Regions from separate parts of the Arthrobacter sp. 1088 genome, predicted to be linked through region 3. Evidence: riboswitches for the same ligand, from Rfam matches in the RefSeq annotation. Region 3 holds a riboswitch; each other region holds the start of a gene.
The links. A riboswitch is a leader RNA that binds a small molecule or an ion and turns the genes downstream of it on or off. The one in region 3 is predicted to bind S-adenosylmethionine.
Positions count from the first base shown of each region.

Region 1 (4,425 bases), on a different contig from region 3:
ATCTGATCTTCTGGATCATCGTCTGCTCGTGGCTGATTCCCATGGGGATACGCATGTACAACAAGTCCCGGGCGCGGCGGCTCCAGGACCGCAATTTCCCGGGCCCGAATTATCCGGGCCCCGGCTATCCCCCGCAGAATCTTCCGGGACCGGGTTACCCGCAGCCGAATTATCCGGGCTATCCCACGCAGCCCACCACCATCCGCCCTGCCGATGCCCCACCGCCGCCAGGACCGGCGTCGAACGCTTCTTCACCTACGTTTCCGAGCCACCGCGGCTCTGAGCAGCAAGGCTTCCGCGCGCGCAAGCTGGCCGAACTGGACCTCAAGTTCAGCAACGGCGAAATTGCCATGGAGGATTACATGAAGCAGCGCGGCGACATCATGAACGGCTGAGCCGGCTTAGGCGAAGAAGGCCTCGCGAAGCTGCTTCGATAGTTGGCCGATTTCGGTCAGGAAGCCATCGTGGCCGATGGGGGCCTCGATCACGTGGACGGGCACATTGCCTGGCAGGTTTTGCGCCAGTTCCACTGACTGGGCCGGAAAATAGAGGCGGTCGGAATCGACGGCTGCCACAAAGAATTCAGCAGTGGCGGCAGCCAAGGCTTCCTTCAAGGTGCCCCGGCCCCGTCTGATGTCGTGGGACATCAGCGCCTCGGTGATGGCGATGTAACTGTTCGCATCGAACCGGCGCACCAGCTTGGTGCCTTGGTGGTCGAGGTAGCTTTCCACTTGGTAGCGGCCACGCTCCCCCAGGACCGCAGCGGCCAGGGGCGTCTCCTGGTGCTGGGCTTCCCGGCCGAAGCGGACATCAAGCTCCAGCGCTGACCGGTACGTGATGTGCGCTATCCGTCGGGCCAGGGCAAGGCCTGCCTCAGGAGTTGGTCCACCGTAGTAATCGCCGTTGTTGAAGTTCGGGTCCTGGCGGATGGCGAGCGTCTGCGACTGGGCGAAAGCAATTTGCTCGGCTGTGCTGTAGGCGCCCACAGAAATAACCGCGCACCGCTGAACACGCTCAGGGAAGGTGACCGCCCACTCAAGTGCCCGCGCCCCACCCATGGAACCGCCAAGGACTGCGTGCCATGCCTTGATCCCCAAGGCATCCGCGAGCCGGGCTTCAGCCACCGTGCTGTCGCGCAAGGTGATCAGTGGGAAGCGGGATCCCCAGGGCCGTCCGTCCGGCGCCTCTGACGATGGGCCCGTGCTGCCGTAACAGCCGCCGACAATGTTGATGGAGATAACGAAGAACCGGTTGGTGTCGATCGTCGCGCCGGGACCAACGAGTTGCTCCCACCAGCCTTCCTCATCAGTAGCACCGCGGGCCACATGCGTGCTGCCCGTCAGTGCGTGCTGAACCAGGACTGCGTTGGACGCATCCGCATTCAACTGCCCCCAGGTTTCGTAGGCAAGCACAACATCCGGGAGAAAACCGCCGGCTTCAAGTTCCAGTGAACCTACGCCGGCGTACTTGACCGTCCCGTCTTCTTTGCCCGGTTTGGGGGGTGCTGTAGCAGTAATGGTCATTCCTTTGACACCTAACCTCGCGCTTGCCTGCCGCCTTGCGTGCGACAGGCCAGGTCTTCACCCGGGGCACCCCACCGCGGAGGAGGGTTGCCGGCCAGCAAGCCGGGGCTGTCGCTGGCACTCATGACCTAATACGTAGAGTCTAGGAAAAATACCGCTGTCTTGGCGAAGAATGTGACAGCTGTGTGACGGTTTGGCGCCGCTTCGTTCAGGAACACGCACCGCGAAGGGCCGCCCGGCGAATTTTCGACGGCGGGCGGCCGCTCCCCCAGCAGCGCGATTAAGCGCCTTTGGCAGCCCGGAAACCGGCCTCAAGATCAGCAATAATGTCGTCCACGTGCTCTATTCCCACGGAGAGGCGGACAAGGCCTGGATTCACGCCCGCAACCAGCTGCTGTTCGACCGTGAGCTGGCTGTGGGTAGTCGACGCCGGGTGGATAACCAGCGAGCGGACGTCACCGATGTTGGCAACATGGGAGTGCAACTCCAGGCCGTCCACGAATCGCTTGCCGGCCTCGACGCCACCCTTGATGTTGAATGCCACCACTGCACCGGTACCCCTTGGCCCGTACTTACGGCCGCGGTCGTACCAAGGGCTGGACGGCAGGCCCGCAAAGGCAACCGATTCGACGTCGTCATGGGCTTCCAGCCATTCAGCCACTTTGGTGGCGTTCGAGACGTGACGCTCGACGCGCAGGCTCAGGGTTTCCAGGCCCTGGGCGATGAGGAAGGCGTTGAACGGGGAAACCGCCGAACCCAGATCGCGCAGCAACTGCACGCGCGCCTTGAGAATGTAGGAGAGGTTGGCTCCGAGCGCGCCATCCTTGCCAAGGTCCCGGGCGTAAACGAGTCCGTTGTAGCTGGGGTCCGGAGTATTGAATCCGGGGAAGCGCTCCGGGTCCTTGCCGAAATCAAAGTTTCCGGAGTCCACGATCACGCCGGCGATCGCCGCGCCGTGGCCGCCCAGATACTTGGTAGCCGAGTGCACCACGATGTCCGCACCCCACTCGATGGGACGGATGAGGTAGGGGGTTGAGAGCGTGTTATCCACGATGAGCGGCACGCCAGCCTCGTGCGCAGCGCGTGAAACACCCTCGATGTCCAGCACGTCCTGGCGCGGATTGGACACAACCTCGCCGAAGAACAGCTTGGTGTTGGGCTGCACGGCGTCCCGCCACTGGTCCAGGTTGTCCGGATCCTCCACGAACGTCACGGAGATGCCGAACTTCTTCAGAGTGTGCGCCAGCAGGTTGTAGGTGCCACCGTAGAGGCTGGGGCTCGCGACGACATGGTCTCCGGCCTCGGCAATGTTCAGGATAGCGAAGGTTTCCGCGGCCTGTCCTGAGCTAAGGAGCAACGCGCCCAGCCCGCCTTCGAGGCTGGCGATCCGCTGCTCCACGGCGTCTTGTGTTGGGTTGCCGATCCGCGTGTAGATCGGGGCGAGCTCGGCCAGTGCAAAGCGGTTGGCTGCGGACTCTGCGCTCGGGAAAACGAAGGACGTGGTCTGGTAGATCGGAAGCGACCGCGCCCCCGTGGCAGAGTCGGGCTCCTGCCCTGCGTGGATCTGGCGGGTTTCGAAAGACCATCCTTGGGACATTGGGTTCTCCTCTTCGTGGCGCGCGGGTTTGCCGTTGATCGCTGTAGGCGTGGGCTGGAGCCAGTCTAGGAAGCGTCCGGACACTTGGACAGCTTTGTGACGAAGGCAGTATTTTTCAGTCTTTACGCGACCCGGCGTGAAGCGTTCCGGCGGCGCACAATAACATCCCATGTTAGTAAGGCTTCCCTTAGCTGAGACCCCGATCACAAAGTGCCAAGATGAAGCCATGCGCATGGATCACGTCTCTTACGCTTGTGAACGAGATGGCCTTTTGGCCACCACCGAACGAATTTCCGCAGCTCTGGGAGTGGACGCAGTCCGGGGCGGAGTGCACCCGCGCTTCGGTACCCGGAACATGATCATTCCCTTGGCGGATAACAAATACCTGGAAGTCGTAGAGGTCCTGGACCACCCTGCTTCCGACAAGGCACCCTTTGGCCAGGCAGTCCGCGCACGCTCGGCGGCAGGCGGCGGTTGGATGGGCTGGTGCGTCGCCGTTGACGACCTCGCCCCCTTCGAGGAACGCCTCGGCCGGTCCGCAGTTCCGGGCAACCGCAAGTTCCCGGATGGCCGCGAACTCGTATGGCAGCAGATCGGCATTCTCGGCTTGATCGCCGATCCCCAGGTGCCTTACCTGCTCAAGTGGGAGGGCGATCCCTCACTGCACCCGTCCAAGGTCTATGAGAGTGACGTCAAGATGTCCAGCCTCACCATTGCCGGCTCGGCGGAACGCGTTACCGAATGGCTGGGCGAGCCCGTCGAGAAGCCGCTTGAGGACGTCGCTGTCCAGTGGATGGCCCCGCACGGTACGCCTGGCATCATGTCCGTCACTTTCGAAACCGCATCCGGCGCCGTCACCATCTGACGCACACCTTCCCTGGGGCCTGGTCCCCTCCAGTCCAGCATGTTGGGTCACAGGTCCAGTGTGTCCGGTCAAGCTTCGGCCGCCATCAGCGAGTGCCAACGACGTCACCCACCGATGGCGGCCGAATTTCTCTTTAACGGTGCCCTGGTTAAGGGTCCCCTGGCTTTAAGGGTGCCTAGCCCAGGCCTATCGCCTTGCCGAAGAGGCTGAAGCCAACGAACGCGACGATGTCCAGCAGCGCATGCGCAATGACCAAAGGCATCACCCGCTTCGTCTTGGTATAGATCCAGGCGAAGACCAAGCCCATGGCGAAGTTGCCGATGAACGGCCCGAAGCCTTGATACAAGTGGTAGCTGCCGCGAAGGGCCGCGCTCACGACAATGGCCAGCGGCGTGCTCCAACCGAATTTTCCGAAACGGTCCATGAGGTATCCCACGACG
Region 1 is NZ_JAVDSM010000004.1:226,231-230,655, reverse strand. Features, by position in the region: gene J2Y41_RS07815 (hypothetical protein) at 1-395, shown strand, start outside; gene J2Y41_RS07810 (homoserine O-acetyltransferase) at 402-1,523, opposite strand; SAM riboswitch class IV at 1,538-1,652, opposite strand; gene J2Y41_RS07805 (bifunctional o-acetylhomoserine/o-acetylserine sulfhydrylase) at 1,804-3,159, opposite strand; gene J2Y41_RS07800 (VOC family protein) at 3,347-3,985, shown strand; gene J2Y41_RS07795 (type II CAAX endopeptidase family protein) at 4,161-4,425, opposite strand, start outside.
Region 1: linked by a shared signal. The riboswitch ahead of J2Y41_RS07810 (homoserine O-acetyltransferase) and the one ahead of J2Y41_RS13015 (aminotransferase class V-fold PLP-dependent enzyme) in region 3 are both predicted to bind S-adenosylmethionine.

Region 2 (4,425 bases), on a different contig from region 3:
TGACAAAGCGTCCTGCACCGAGACTTCGGGACGAACGTCCTCCAACCATCCGCCGCGCAAAAGGTAACGGACGGCGGCCGCCGAGTCCTTCTGTCCGTCCACCGCCTTGCCCGCTTGGATAGCCGGCGAAAACGGGCTGAGGTTCCCGCCGCCGTCGTACCTTGCAATGGCTTCAAGCGAGAGGGAAAGCGCGACGTCGGCGAGTTCCGCCAGCTGTTGCAGGCGCACCAAGGCGAGGGTGCCGGCCCCCACCGAGTAGGCGTTTGCGCTGACCAGGGCCAGGGCCTCACCGGGCGCGAGCCGCAGCGGCTGAAGACCGGCGTCGGCGAGCGCTTTCGCCCCGGGTACCAGGGTGCCGTTCGCGTCGATCGCTTCACCTTCACCGATGGCGACGGCGGCGACGGCGGCCAGCTGGGTGAGGTCCGAGGAGCCGACTGAGCCTTCGCGCGGGATGGCGGGAAGAACCCCACGGTTGAGCAGTTCCGCGTAGAACCCGGCTGTCTCCGGCCGCACGCCGGAGCCGCCGCGGCTGAAGCCGATGAGCCGGGCGAGGATCACAGCGCGGGCGGAGGGCCGGTCCAGATGCCCGCCCACGCCGCTGTTGTGGTATCTGACGACTTGGATTTGATAGGCAAGAACCGACTTCTCCTCCACGGCCGTATCCCGTCCGGATCCGAGGAGGGTGTTCAGGCCGTAGATTCTCTGCCCTGAGTTCGCAGCGCGCTCCAGCACTTCGCGTGATCGGCCGATCAAAGACAACGCATCATGGTTGAGTTTCACGTGAAACGCCCGATCCAAGGCAGCCTGCGCTACGCGCTCAGGGTCCACCGGCGATGTGCCGATCAAGAGGGTCCGGGGCTCGGAGGACATCGTCAGAAGTCCAGAAGATTCTGGCGGAAGCCACCGTCGCCGTAACTCTTCCTCAACAGGCCACGGCGGCGGAGTTCGGGAGTGAGCTTGTCCAAGACGCCGTGTACGGTGACGGGGTCCACGAAGCCGGAGAAGAGGAAGCCGTCGCCACCCACAGCCTCGCCGGTCTCCTCGAGATAATCCGCGATTTCACCAACCGTGCCGATGATCGAATCACCGGCGCCACCGCTGCGTGCCTGAAGGATCTGGCGCAGGGTAGACCCCGGAGGTGCCGCCTTGGCGAAGTGCTCCAACGTGCCTTGGTTGCTGTTAGTGCTCAATTCGGGCAACGGCGCATCAAGGTCGAATTGCTTGAAGTCGATCACGGACAGGTAGGAGATCGAATTGAGCTGGCTGTCGATATCACGCTGGGTAAGCTCCCGGCGCTGCGCACGCAACTCCCCGGCCTCGGCCGATGAACCAACCACGGTGGGCTTTAGCACGAAAAGTACCTTGACGTCGTCGGGGTTCCTGCCCGCCTTGGCAGCCTCGGCACGGATGGAATCCCGGTAGGCCTTCATGCCGTCAACGCCACGGGCCAAGGCGATCGCCACGTCTGCATGCCCACCCGCGAACGCTTTGCCGCGGGGAGAAGCGCCGGCCTGCACCAGTACGGGCTCCTCCGGCAGAGGTGCGGTGTTGAGGGGACCGCGGACCTTGAAGAAGTCACCCTGGTGGTTAATGGGGTGCACTTTGGTGTGGTCGGCGAACACGCCGGCCTCAACGTCCTCAAGGACGGCGTCCGGTTCCCAGCTCCGCCAAAGCCTCCGGACGACGTCGACGAATTCCTCCGCCTTCTCATATCGAAGGTCGTGTTCAATCTGCTGGTCCAAACCGTAATTCTGTGCTGCGAGGTCGCTGCCGGAAGTTACGACGTTCCATCCCAACTGCCCCTCGGAGAAGTGCTGCAGCGTGGCCAGGAGGCGGGCCGCAGTGAAAGGCGGATAGAACGATGCACTGACCGTCGGGACGATTCCAAGGTGCTCGGTGGCGGACAGAAGGTACGGCACCAGAGCCAAAGGATCATGTTTGGGCGCAAAGGAGGCGTGTGCCAGCGAGACCTCGGCAGTGCCGCCATAGGTATCGGGAACAGTAAGGGAGTCCTCGATGATGAAGAGGTCAAGGCCGGATTGCTCAAACGCGCGGACGGCGTCTTGATACAGGGCGGGCTTCTTCCAGTCGTAGCCCAGGCTGTAGCCGGGAGTTCCCCATCCCTGGACACCAAAACCGTGCCCCACGAACCATCCAAAATGCAGCATGGGCTTGAGTGTAGAGCTGCCTTGTCCGTTCACCGCGACCTGATTTCTTGCGAAGTTACAGGGGGTCGTACTGCGTCAATTATGCTCCCGGGGCGTCACATTTGGGCTGCTACTCCAGCACCGGCCGGTTACGCAACATGACGACCGCGTAACCGCTTGCAAGTGCGGGCCGCCGCCGCGGGATGTTACGTTTTTCTTGAGTAATGAGCACCAGCGCCAAGCCCTGACTTGCTGGTCGGCAACCCTCTCTCCGGCGGGGTGCCTCAGGTGACTACTCGGCGTATCGACACTTCGAACTGCAAGCGTGACTGAGGAGCACCAGCCAATGCCTGAACCCACTGAAGAAAAACTCTCCTACCGCCTGATTACAGGTCCGGATACCCGTGAATTCTGCGAGCGGATCACCACGGCCCTCGCCGACGGCTACGTGCTCCACGGCAGCCCGGCAGCCACGTTCAATGGCACGGATGTCATCGTGGCGCAGGCGGTCGTCCTGCCCGCTGCCATCGCCAACGCAGACGCCGCCGTCGCGAATGCTGTTGACCAGTTGGAGAACGACGACGACGAAGAAGCATTCGAGGGACACGCATGAGTTACGCAGGTGACCTGACCCCGCAGGACGCGTGGGCCAAGCTTGAAGAAGGCGCAATCCTGGTAGACGTCCGCACCGAGGCCGAGTGGGCCCACATCGGCATCCCGGACACCAAAGCCACAGAGAATGATCCCCTGTTCATTCAGTGGAACCTCGCCGGTGGCATTCCCAACTCCCGCTTCATCGAGGACCTGCAGCAGCAGGCACCCGAGGGTGAGGGCGTGGAACTCGTTTTCATCTGCCGCTCAGGCCAGCGCTCCATCTCGGCCGCCATCGCCGCGACGCAGGCCGGGTTCACCGCCTACAACGTGCTTGAGGGCTTCGAAGGTGACCCTGACCGTTACGGCGAACGGACTATCAACGGCTGGAAGAACCGCGGCCTGCCAACCAACCTGGGGAACGACTAAGTGACTTTCAATCCCGATGCCGCCAGCTGGAGCCCTGACACCCAGGCAGTACGCGGCGGCCTTGACCGTACCAACTTCCAGGAGACGTCCGAACCCGTTTTCCTGAACTCCGGCTTCGTCTACGAATCCGCTGCCGCCGCCGAACGCGCCTTCACCGGCGAGGACGAACGCTTCGTTTACTCCCGCTACGGCAACCCGTCTGTAGCCACGTTCCAGGAACGGTTGCGGTTGCTCGAAGGAACCGAGGCATGCTTCGCGACGGCGTCCGGCATGTCCGCGGTGTTCACCGCCTTGGGTGCCCTCCTGGCTGCCGGTGATCGCGTGGTTGCCGCCCGTTCCCTGTTCGGCTCGTGCTTCGTGATCCTCAACGAGATCCTGCCGCGCTGGGGCGTAGAGACCGTGTTTGTCGACGGTCCCGACCTCGACCAGTGGCGGGCTGCCCTCTCCGAACCGACCACCGCCGTATTCTTCGAGTCGCCCTCGAACCCCATGCAGGAAATCGTGGACATCGCCGCCGTCAGCGAGCTGGCACATGCTGCGGGAGCGACCGTCGTCGTCGACAACGTCTTTGCCACTCCCTTGCTCCAGCGTTGCGGTGACCTGGGCGCGGACGTCATTGTGTACTCCGGAACCAAGCACATCGATGGCCAGGGGCGTGTCCTCGGCGGCGCAATCCTGGGCACCAAGGAATTCATCGATGGCCCGGTCAAGCAGTTGATGCGGCACACCGGACCTTCACTCTCCGCCTTCAACGCCTGGGTGCTGACCAAGGGCCTGGAGACGATCGGCCTGCGGGTGAACCACAGCTCGGCTTCTGCTTTGAAAATCGCGGAATGGCTCGAGCAGCAGCCTGCCATCAGCTGGGTCAAGTACCCCTTGCTGAAATCGCACCCTCAGTACGAGCTGGCGGCCAAGCAAATGAAGGCCGGCGGTACCGTGCTGACCTTCGAGCTGCTGCCCTCCTCCGGGCGTTCGGCCAAGGATGCCGCGTTTGCGTTGCTGGACGGTCTGCGCGTCATCGACATCTCCAACAACCTGGGCGACTCCAAGTCCCTCATCACGCACCCGGCCACCACCACCCACCGGGCCATGGGGCCCGAAGGGCGTGCGGCCATTGGGCTGAGCGACGGCGTGGTCCGTTTGTCCGTTGGCCTGGAAGACGTGGACGATCTCATTCTGGATCTGGAGAAGGCCCTCAAACAGGTCTAACCTTGCTGCCATGAGCGGGAACCACCCCCATCGCCGTGCCGGAGCAGTC
Region 2 is NZ_JAVDSM010000006.1:266,938-271,362, forward strand. Features, by position in the region: gene J2Y41_RS11805 (aromatic amino acid ammonia-lyase) at 1-870, opposite strand, end outside; gene J2Y41_RS11810 (NtaA/DmoA family FMN-dependent monooxygenase) at 873-2,201, opposite strand; SAM riboswitch class IV at 2,368-2,479, shown strand; gene J2Y41_RS11815 (DUF1737 domain-containing protein) at 2,494-2,760, shown strand; gene J2Y41_RS11820 (rhodanese-like domain-containing protein) at 2,757-3,167, shown strand; gene J2Y41_RS11825 (O-succinylhomoserine sulfhydrylase) at 3,168-4,376, shown strand; gene J2Y41_RS11830 (hypothetical protein) at 4,387-4,425, shown strand, end outside.
Region 2: linked by a shared signal. The riboswitch ahead of J2Y41_RS11815 (DUF1737 domain-containing protein) and the one ahead of J2Y41_RS13015 (aminotransferase class V-fold PLP-dependent enzyme) in region 3 are both predicted to bind S-adenosylmethionine.

Region 3 (4,425 bases):
GGAATTGGCAACGCCAAGCCGCAGGGCAAGCTGCGAGGACGTAATTGGTTTGTCCTGCCACTCCGTATAGGAGTAGATGACCTTGACGTAGTCCTCGATAGAGGAGGAGGGCGTACTGGTCTTCACACACCAAGCCTACCGTGGCGGGGCGCCGTGGATCTTGCGGGCCCGCCAGGTAGTCGTCACGTACGGCAATCCCAGTCGTTGGCCAGGGGCATGGCCGAGATGATCGTAGAGGTACCACGCCAGGTTGCCCATGACCTTTGCGCGGGTGGCTTCATTGGCGCGGAGGTAGTAGCTGCGCGATTTCGTGAGCTCCATGATGTCCTCCGGAGACACGGCGTCCTCCCAGTTGGTGAGATGGCTCTCCAAGTCCGTGAATTCCGGTCCGATAACTGGCCGGAAGCCGGGCTTGTGCACATCTCCGGCGTGCATGATGCGTGATAGCCGATGGACCCAGGGCACAGAGGTGTCCAGTTGGTTCCACACCAGGCCAAGAACTCCGTGGGGGCGAAGGATGCGGGCGATCTCCGTGCTGGCCTTGAGCGGGTCACACCAGTGCCAGGCCTGGGCAACGCTGACGACGTCGAATGCTGAGTCCGCCAACCCTGTTGCCTCGGCCGTACCCTCCAACGCCTGAACGCCGGGATAGGACTTTCGAAGTTGCTCCAGCATGTCTGTGGAAGGATCGACGGCGGCCACCTGCAGGCCGCGTTCCACGAGCAGTGCTGTGAATTTTCCTGTGCCTGCACCAATATCCGCGGCGGACTTCGCTCCAGGAGGAAGAAGCCAAACCACTGAGTCTGCGGGGTAGCCGGGCCGAACGCGATCGTAGTGTTCGCCGCCGTCCTGGAAGCTCTGGCCCAGTTCGTGGCGGCGCGTGGCATGCAGCTTGGGACCACCTGGCCTGCCAGCGCTGCCGGAAACACTTCCGCCGGAAACACTACGGGAAGGCACGGCCACGCACAGACTCCTTTACCGCGAACGCCGGTTACCCTACGAATTTACCGCACAGTACGTGTACATCCGCAACCGTGCTGTTTCAGTCAATAGTGCTGTGTCAGTCAATGGTGCAGGGTGCAGCCCCTGCGGTGCCGGGCGTGTTTGGTGCCCATTCCGGGTAGCTGCGGTGGTCGTTGGCCGGCACCCAGCGGCCTTCGTCCACTACATAGTCCCAGCCGAGACCCGTGCGCTTGAGTTCCTCGATTCCAGCCAGCAGCCGTGTGGCATCCTCCAGGCGGGAGCCCACGCCGAAGCTGGCTCGCAGTGAGCCGGACGGCAGGCCCAGCCGCTTGAGGAGGGGATGGGCGCAGAAGCGGCCGTCACGAAGTCCTACACCGTGTTCGGCGGCGAGGTAGGCGGCGACCAGTCCGGCGTCGAATCCTTCCACCGAGAAATTGACCACGCCGATGGTGTCCTCGGAGTCGCTGAAGATCCGGTGGACCGTCACGCCGTCGATTGCTTCAAGTCCCTGTACGAGGTAGGAGCGGATTCCAGCTTCATGGGCATGCCAGGCATCCTGATCCAAGCCGGCGAGCACCTGTGTCGCCCGGGCCAATGTTGCCGCACCGAGGACGTTGGGGGAGCCGCCCTCGTGGCGGGCGGGACCTGAGGCCCAGCTGACCGAGTCCAGGCGCGCCTCACGAACAGCGCCTCCGCCGGCCAGGTGGGGGGTACCGGCGTCGAGCCAGTCGGGACGGCCCACAACGACGCCGGCGCCGAACGGAGCGTAGAGCTTATGGCCGGAGAACACGATGTAGTCGACGTCTGCGGCGGCGATGTTGATGCGGCGGTGGGGAGCAAGCTGCGCGGCGTCCACCACAATCCTGGCACCGTATTCGTGTGCAAGTGCTGCGAGTTCGGCGATCGGCAGGATTTCACCGGTCACGTTCGAGGCACCGGTGACCGCCAGCAGAGATACGCCGCCTTGGCTGAGTTCCTCGCGGAGCTTGGCCAAGGTAGCGGTCAGTGTCGAAGCAGCTACGACACTGCGGTGGGGGACGCCCTGCCAGGGAAGAAGATTGGCATGGTGCTCGATGTCCAGGTAAAGGACCTCGCCCGTTGGCTTACCGTCGAGTTGCGGGAGGCAGCCCGCCAACAGGTTCAGCGAGTCCGTGGTGTTCCGGGTGAAGATGACGGAATCATCCGGACGGCCGCCAACGAATTCACGGACGATGTCGCGGGAGTTCTCGTAGACCGAGGTGCTGATCTGGGAAGCGTAGCCCGCGCCGCGGTGGACACTGGCGTAGTAGGGGAGGATCTCGTTGAGATACGCAGAAACGATGGTCAACGCGGGAGCGGATGCCCCGTAGTCGAGGTTGGCGTAGCGGACGTGGCCACCCTGGATCAGGGGCGCTTGCAGCTCCGCGCCTGTGACGGCGGCCAGGGGCCTGCCCGCAGCGGCTTCGTGCGCTGCTTCTTCGACCGCAAGGGACGGCAGAACGGTGGAGTTGAACGTAGCAGTGCTCATGGGACCTCACTCAAGAGGGACCCCCTATGGGGATCCGCGCTTGCCGTATCCGTTCCGGACCGGCCAGGTCGTCACCCGGGGCACCCCACCGCGAATGGAGGGTTGCCGGCCAGCAAACCGGGGTTTAGCGCTGGCACTCGTGACCTGTAAAGAGGTTAGGCCACGCATCTGGCCTGCTCCAAAGTCGCTTCGCTTTGTTAAGCAGATTGTTACGAAGGGTCCGGAAACCGGGTTTTGGGCGAAGAAAAGACGGCGGATGCCCCGAAAATGAGGCTTCCGCCGTCGAAAATTCTATGCTCAGCCGGTTGGCTTGTTGGTCCGCCGGGTCAGAGGAGGTCATCCAATGCGGGGTTTAGCCGCTTGAGGACCTCCGAATGGAGGATGGAGTTGGTGGCCAGGGCGTTGCCGCCGAAGGGGCCGTCCTCGCCTTCCAATGAGGTGAAGCGGCCGCCGGCTTCCGTCACGATGGGAACCAGTGCTGCCATGTCGTAAAGATTCAGCTCTGGCTCGCAGGCGATGTCAACAGCCCCCTCGGCTACCAGGCAATAGGACCAGAAGTCGCCATAGGCGCGCGTGCGCCAGATGTCTTCCGTCAACCCCAGGAACTCGTCCAGATTGCCGCGTTCCTTCCAACCGGAGAGGCTGGAATATGACATTGAAGCATCGGCCAACCGCGAAACGTTGGACACCCTGAGCCGGGTGGCTGATGCCAGGGAGCGGCCCATGTAGGCGCCCATGTCCTTTGCTGCCCACCAGCGCTTGCCCAGCGCGGGGGCGCTGACAACTCCAACGACGGGCTCGCCTTCGTCAACGAGCGCGATCAGGGTAGCCCACACGGGAACGCCCCGAACAAAGTTCTTGGTGCCGTCGATGGGGTCGATGATCCAACGCCGGGAGCCGTGGCCGCTGCTGCCGAACTCCTCGCCGAGGACGGCGTCACGGGGGCGCGAGCGCGACAATTGGCCGCGGATGGCTTCTTCCGCAGCCTTGTCGGCATCCGTCACGGGCGTAAGGTCAGGCTTGGTCTCGACCTGCAGATCCAAGGCCTTGAAGCGGTCCATGGTTTGGGCGTCCACGGAATCCGCCAGCACGTGGGCCAGTCGCAGGTCGTCGTTGTAGCTGGAAACGGGTTGGGTCATGCCACCAAACTATCGTGAAACGTTCCCTGCGGTTGGATCGCCTTGCGCCGACACTTAGTTGACCGTACCCAATTCCTTGGTCTCTTTCGCTTCCAAACGCGGGTCCGCGCCCAGCAGCCGCCGGAGCGAAGACAAACGGGCCACTCCGGAAGGACCCGCGTGTCCCTCGTTCACCCAGGCATCAAGTCCGCAATTGATGGCGCCGGCATCGTGCTTGCAACCGCGTTCACAAGCTTCTGTGCCCGGTTCCAGGTCGGGGAAGGAATGCAGGATGCGGTCGGGGTCCACGTGCGCCAGTCCGAAGGAGCGGATACCGGGGGTATCGATGATCCAGCTACCCGGTGGGGCGTCTGCCAGCTTCAGGGCCAACGCCGAGGACGACGTGTGCCGGCCCCGACCGGTGACGGCGTTGACACCACCGGTAGCCCGTTCGGCTCCAGTCAGGGCATTGACCATGGTGGACTTCCCGACGCCCGAATGGCCCAGCATGACAGTGACTTTTCCATCAAGGTGGGCCCGCAATTCGGCAACGGCGCGGCTGTCCAGCCTGGCGGACAGTCCGTCGTCGGAGCGGGCGTCAATACCGGACGCTTCATCATCTGCCGTACGGCTGATGATGATCGGGAAGTCCAGGCTGAGATAGTTGGATAACAGCTCCGCCGGATCCTTGACATCTGCTTTGGTAACAAGCAGCAGCGGCTCGATCCCGGCGTCGTAGGCTGCAACCAAAGCACGGTCAATAAAGCCCGTCCGGGGCTCCGGATTGGCCGCGGCGACCACCACCACAAGTTGGTCTGCGTTGGCCACCACCACTCG
Region 3 is NZ_JAVDSM010000007.1:171,237-175,661, forward strand. Features, by position in the region: gene J2Y41_RS13005 (metal-dependent transcriptional regulator) at 1-126, opposite strand, end outside; gene J2Y41_RS13010 (class I SAM-dependent methyltransferase) at 136-957, opposite strand; gene J2Y41_RS13015 (aminotransferase class V-fold PLP-dependent enzyme) at 1,061-2,470, opposite strand; SAM riboswitch class IV at 2,502-2,615, opposite strand; gene hisN (histidinol-phosphatase) at 2,797-3,609, opposite strand; gene rsgA (ribosome small subunit-dependent GTPase A) at 3,664-4,425, opposite strand, start outside.

Region 4 (4,425 bases), on a different contig from region 3:
ACCAGTTGCGTCCGCCACTTGCTCAATGGTGAGGCGCTGCGCCTGGCGGGCTGCGCGGATTCTGGAACCAATGGCAACGGGAACGTTGCTTGGTTCAACGGGGAGAGCCTTCATTCACGAACCTTTCAGGCCTGTCATTCGGCCCTGTCATTGCAGCAATAGTAGCGGGACCAGGGGCCGCTGGAGCCCTCAACAGCCCGAGGATGACCAAAGCCCCTTGACTGTTACTCCCATCACAACATATCCTCATAGGCAACAAGTGTTGTCTGTGAGGCACAACACGATCCCCAATCTCCCATCACCAGCACGGAGACTTCGACGCTTCCCAGGCGTATCGTCGAAAACCCAACCTCCGTGCACCAGCTCCAAGGAGCCACTCATGGACTCATCGTTCATAAACATCGCCATTGTGGTGGTGTACCTGCTTGCCATGCTTGCATTCGGCTGGTGGGGCAAGTCCCGCACCAAGAACAACAGCGACTTCCTGGTGGCCGGCCGCCGCCTTGGACCTTTCCTTTACACCGGCACCATGGCCGCAGTTGTCCTCGGTGGGGCATCCACCGTCGGCGGTGTCGGCCTGGGCTACAAGTTCGGCATCTCAGGTATGTGGCTGGTAGTCGCAATCGGCGCCGGCGTCCTCCTCCTGAGCTTGCTCTTCGCCGGCACTATCCAGCGCCTGAAGATCTACACGGTCTCCCAAATGCTGAGCCTTCGCTACGGCAGCAAGGCCACGCAGACCTCCGGAATCGTCATGCTGGCCTACACCCTCATGCTCTGTGCCACATCCACCGGCGCATACGCCACCATCTTTGTGGTCCTCTTCGACTGGGAACGCTGGATGGCGATCGCCGTCGGCGGTGCAATTGTGCTTGTTTACTCGACCATCGGTGGCATGTGGTCCATCACCTTGGCCGACCAGGTCCAGTTCATCATCAAGACCGTGGGCATCTTCTTCCTGATGCTCCCGTTCGTCATGAACGCGGCCGGAGGACTGGACGGCATCCGTGAGCGCGTCGAGGCGAGCTTCTTCCAGATCGACGGAATCGGCGTCCAGACGATCATCACCTACTTCGTCGTGTACACACTCGGACTCCTGATCGGCCAGGACATCTGGCAGCGCGTCTTCACGGCCAAGACTCCCAAGGTTGCACGCTGGGGTGGAGCGACCGCCGGCGTTTACTGCATCCTCTACGGTGTGGCCGGTGCCTTGATCGGCCTGGCCGCCCGGGTGGCGCTCCCCAACATTGATGTCGCCAACCTCGGCAAGGACGTGGTCTACGCCGAGGTGGCAACCCACATCCTGCCCATCGGCATCGGCGGCCTGGTCATGGCCGCAGCTGTTGCAGCCATGATGTCCACCGCTTCAGGTGCCCTGATTGCCGCCGCCACGGTGGCCCGCGCAGATGTTGTTCCGTTCGTGGCCAGCTGGTTCGGCAAGACCATCAACACGGACGACACCGAAAACCCCGAGCACGACGTCAAAGCCAACCGTTACTGGGTTCTTGGCCTGGGCATCGTCGCGGTGTTGATCTCCATGGCCGCGCAGGACGTGGTTGTTGCCCTCACCATTGCTTACGACATCCTTGTGGGCGGCCTCCTCGTCGCGATTCTTGGCGGCCTGGTGTGGAAGCGCGGCACTGGTATCGCTGCTGCATGGTCCATGGCAGTGGGCTCGGTATTGACGTTGGCCTTGTTGATTCTGTTCGCCACTGGAGTCATTCCAAGCGTCGACGGCGTCTACGCCAACGAGCCCATCTACTACGGCCTCGCGGCCTCGTTCGTCGCCTACGTGGTGATTTCCCTCCTCACGCCGCCCACCGAACCCGAAGTCCGGGCCGCTTGGGAAAAGCGCGTGGCCGGAGCGGTATCTGACGAATTGCCCTTGGAAGCCCACCCCGTCAGCAGCCACAACGCCAGCTAACGGCCCAGGGCCGCAAGGCATCAGATAAGGACTGAACAAAGCAATGTTCGACGGCGGCGCCGCCCCTTCCCGGGGCAGCGCCGCCGTTGCGCTGTGCGGGGGCGAGCGGATCCGAGGGCCACACTTCTCCCGGACAGCACTCCTCCAGTACAGTGGTCCCAGCTTCAAGAGAGGTGGCGCCAAGCTCCGACTGGCCACACACCAACCCCATGTTCACGGGTGGTTCGGATGAGGAAGCGGCCCGCCCCGGACCAGAGACAACCGAGCGGGCAAGAGCACTCCCCAAAGGAGCAGTCCTTGCCGTACCAAGGCGTTACCACCCCAAGCCAAAGCAGCCCCACCAAAACCGAAGCGCCCACTGTTCCGGTGATTCCCGGCGTCGACCTTGTCCTTGGGACGGTGACGCTGTTCCTGAACGGTGGCCTGGCCCGGTTCCGGCACCCCGAAGCGCGCCTGTTGGCGCATGCCCTTGCCCAGGCTGTGCGTCCATCGCGGTGGTGTGAATCGTCGAGGACGTTGACGGTGACTGTTGCAGCGCTCGGGCGTCCGGCGGGACTGGAGCGGCATTTCACCTTCGGTGAAGACGGCCCTGCCTAAGAAACGGTCCTAGAATTCTTCGTCTTCTTCCCCGCGGAATTCTTCGGTTTCATCCAGGGGGACAACCCGCTCGTCGTCATCCGGGACGTCGATTTCCTCCACCCAGGGTTCGTCGACTTCCTGGTCGTCGCTGTAGTCGTAGGCGGGATCCGACTCGATGGTCTCCCGTTCGGGGTGGTTGGCGTGCGGTTCGGTGGTGTCCATGCTGCAACCTCCGTCTGGTGGGCTGGCAAGCAGCCTGCTGACCGAGTGCGGGGAGGGCCCCCGCCCCTGTCCTTCCATCTGAGCACTGTGCCTGAAGAGGGTCAAGGCAACGGCCCACATGGACCCAGGGAAAGGCTCAAGGCAGAGGATTGCAGCTTCGAAAATTAAGGCATGCCGAACATTCCAACTAAGGAATACCGGCCAAAAATCCGCGCCAATAAGCGGTACAGTGGGCGTGCAATGGGGCTGCAACTACCCCACCCAGCACAGGAGAAAAAGTGCAGAAGCGCCAGGAATCCCACGGTTCGTCGAGCCCCGCTCCGGACCCCGCCCCCGGATCCGGAACACCGTCCCAACCAGCCCGGCCCACACCGGCGGACATCAGGCGCTGGCGTCAATACCTGGCCGACGAGCGTGCCGAAGCCGCCGTCTACCGGGAACTCGCCCAGCGTCGTGACGGCGAAGAACGGCAGATCCTGCTCGCCCTGGCCGAGGCCGAGGGAAGGCACGAGGCACACTGGCTCAAGCTCTTGGGAGAACACGCCGGAATGCCGAAGGGAGCTTCCACCCGCAGCCAGCTGCTGGGCTTCCTGGCCCGGCACTTTGGTTCCGTGTTCGTCCTCGCGTTGGCGCAGCGCGCGGAAGGCCGCTCCCCCTACGGAGCCGAACCTGCCGCGACTCCAGCCATGGTTGCCGACGAACAAATCCACGAAGAAGTTGTCCGGGGCCTTGCCACCCGTGGCCGCAACAGGCTCTCCGGTACCTTCCGTGCCGCTGTTTTTGGCGCCAACGATGGCCTGGTGAGCAACCTTTCACTGGTCATGGGTATGGCAGCAACCGGCGTTCCCAGCCCTGTGGTCCTCATGAGTGGCGTGGCCGGTTTGCTGGCCGGCGCCCTGTCCATGGGTGCTGGCGAGTACGTTTCGGTCCGCTCGCAGCGGGAGTTGCTCAGCGCCACGCTGCCCACGCAGGCAACCCTCACAGCCGCCCCTTCTTTGGACATCGAGCACAACGAGCTTGTGCTGGTGTACTTGGCCCGCGGCATGACCCGTGAGGCAGCCGAGCACCGTGCCGCCGAACGCATGGGACTCTTCAGCTGCGACTGCGATCCCAGCTTCTCCTTGCAACCGGAGAAAGAGCAACCCGCTGACAACCACGAAACCGTGGGGTCTGCCTGGGGCGCTGCGATGTCCAGCTTCTGCTTCTTCGCCTCGGGTGCGGTCGTGCCCATCCTTCCGTTTATTTTCGGCATGACGGGTGTGGCGGCACTGATAGTAGCCGGTGTACTGGTGGGGATCGCGCTCCTGGCGACTGGCGCCGTCGTCGGGCTGTTGTCCGGGACCTCACCGCTGAGCCGTGGCTTCCGGCAGCTGGCGATCGGCCTGGGCGCCGCGGCCGCCACCTACGGGCTTGGCCTCGCGTTCGGAACGATGATCGTCTAGGCGGTAATGTTGGTTCGTCCTCCGCGCGGCCCCGCGTGACCGGGGCGTAGGGAATGGAGAACCGTGGATTCGGAGCAGCCGCCATTGCGCGCGCCAAAACACCGTCGTGCGGGCACAACCCTCCGGATTCTTCGCGGCGTCCTCATGGCCGGTGTCGCCGCGGTGGTGGCTGTCCTTGTCAGCGGTTTGCTCCACGGCGATCCCCGGATCATCGGGCTGTTTCCGGGCGTGGCCCTGCCCAATTCGCCCAAAAGCGAGCCG
Region 4 is NZ_JAVDSM010000003.1:154,982-159,406, reverse strand. Features, by position in the region: gene J2Y41_RS05705 (helix-turn-helix domain-containing protein) at 1-114, opposite strand, end outside; gene J2Y41_RS05700 (sodium:solute symporter) at 380-1,921, shown strand; SAM riboswitch class IV at 2,084-2,203, shown strand; gene J2Y41_RS05695 (hypothetical protein) at 2,219-2,518, shown strand; gene J2Y41_RS05690 (hypothetical protein) at 2,528-2,722, opposite strand; gene J2Y41_RS05685 (VIT1/CCC1 transporter family protein) at 3,001-4,164, shown strand; gene J2Y41_RS05680 (matrixin family metalloprotease) at 4,309-4,425, shown strand, end outside.
Region 4: linked by a shared signal. The riboswitch ahead of J2Y41_RS05695 (hypothetical protein) and the one ahead of J2Y41_RS13015 (aminotransferase class V-fold PLP-dependent enzyme) in region 3 are both predicted to bind S-adenosylmethionine.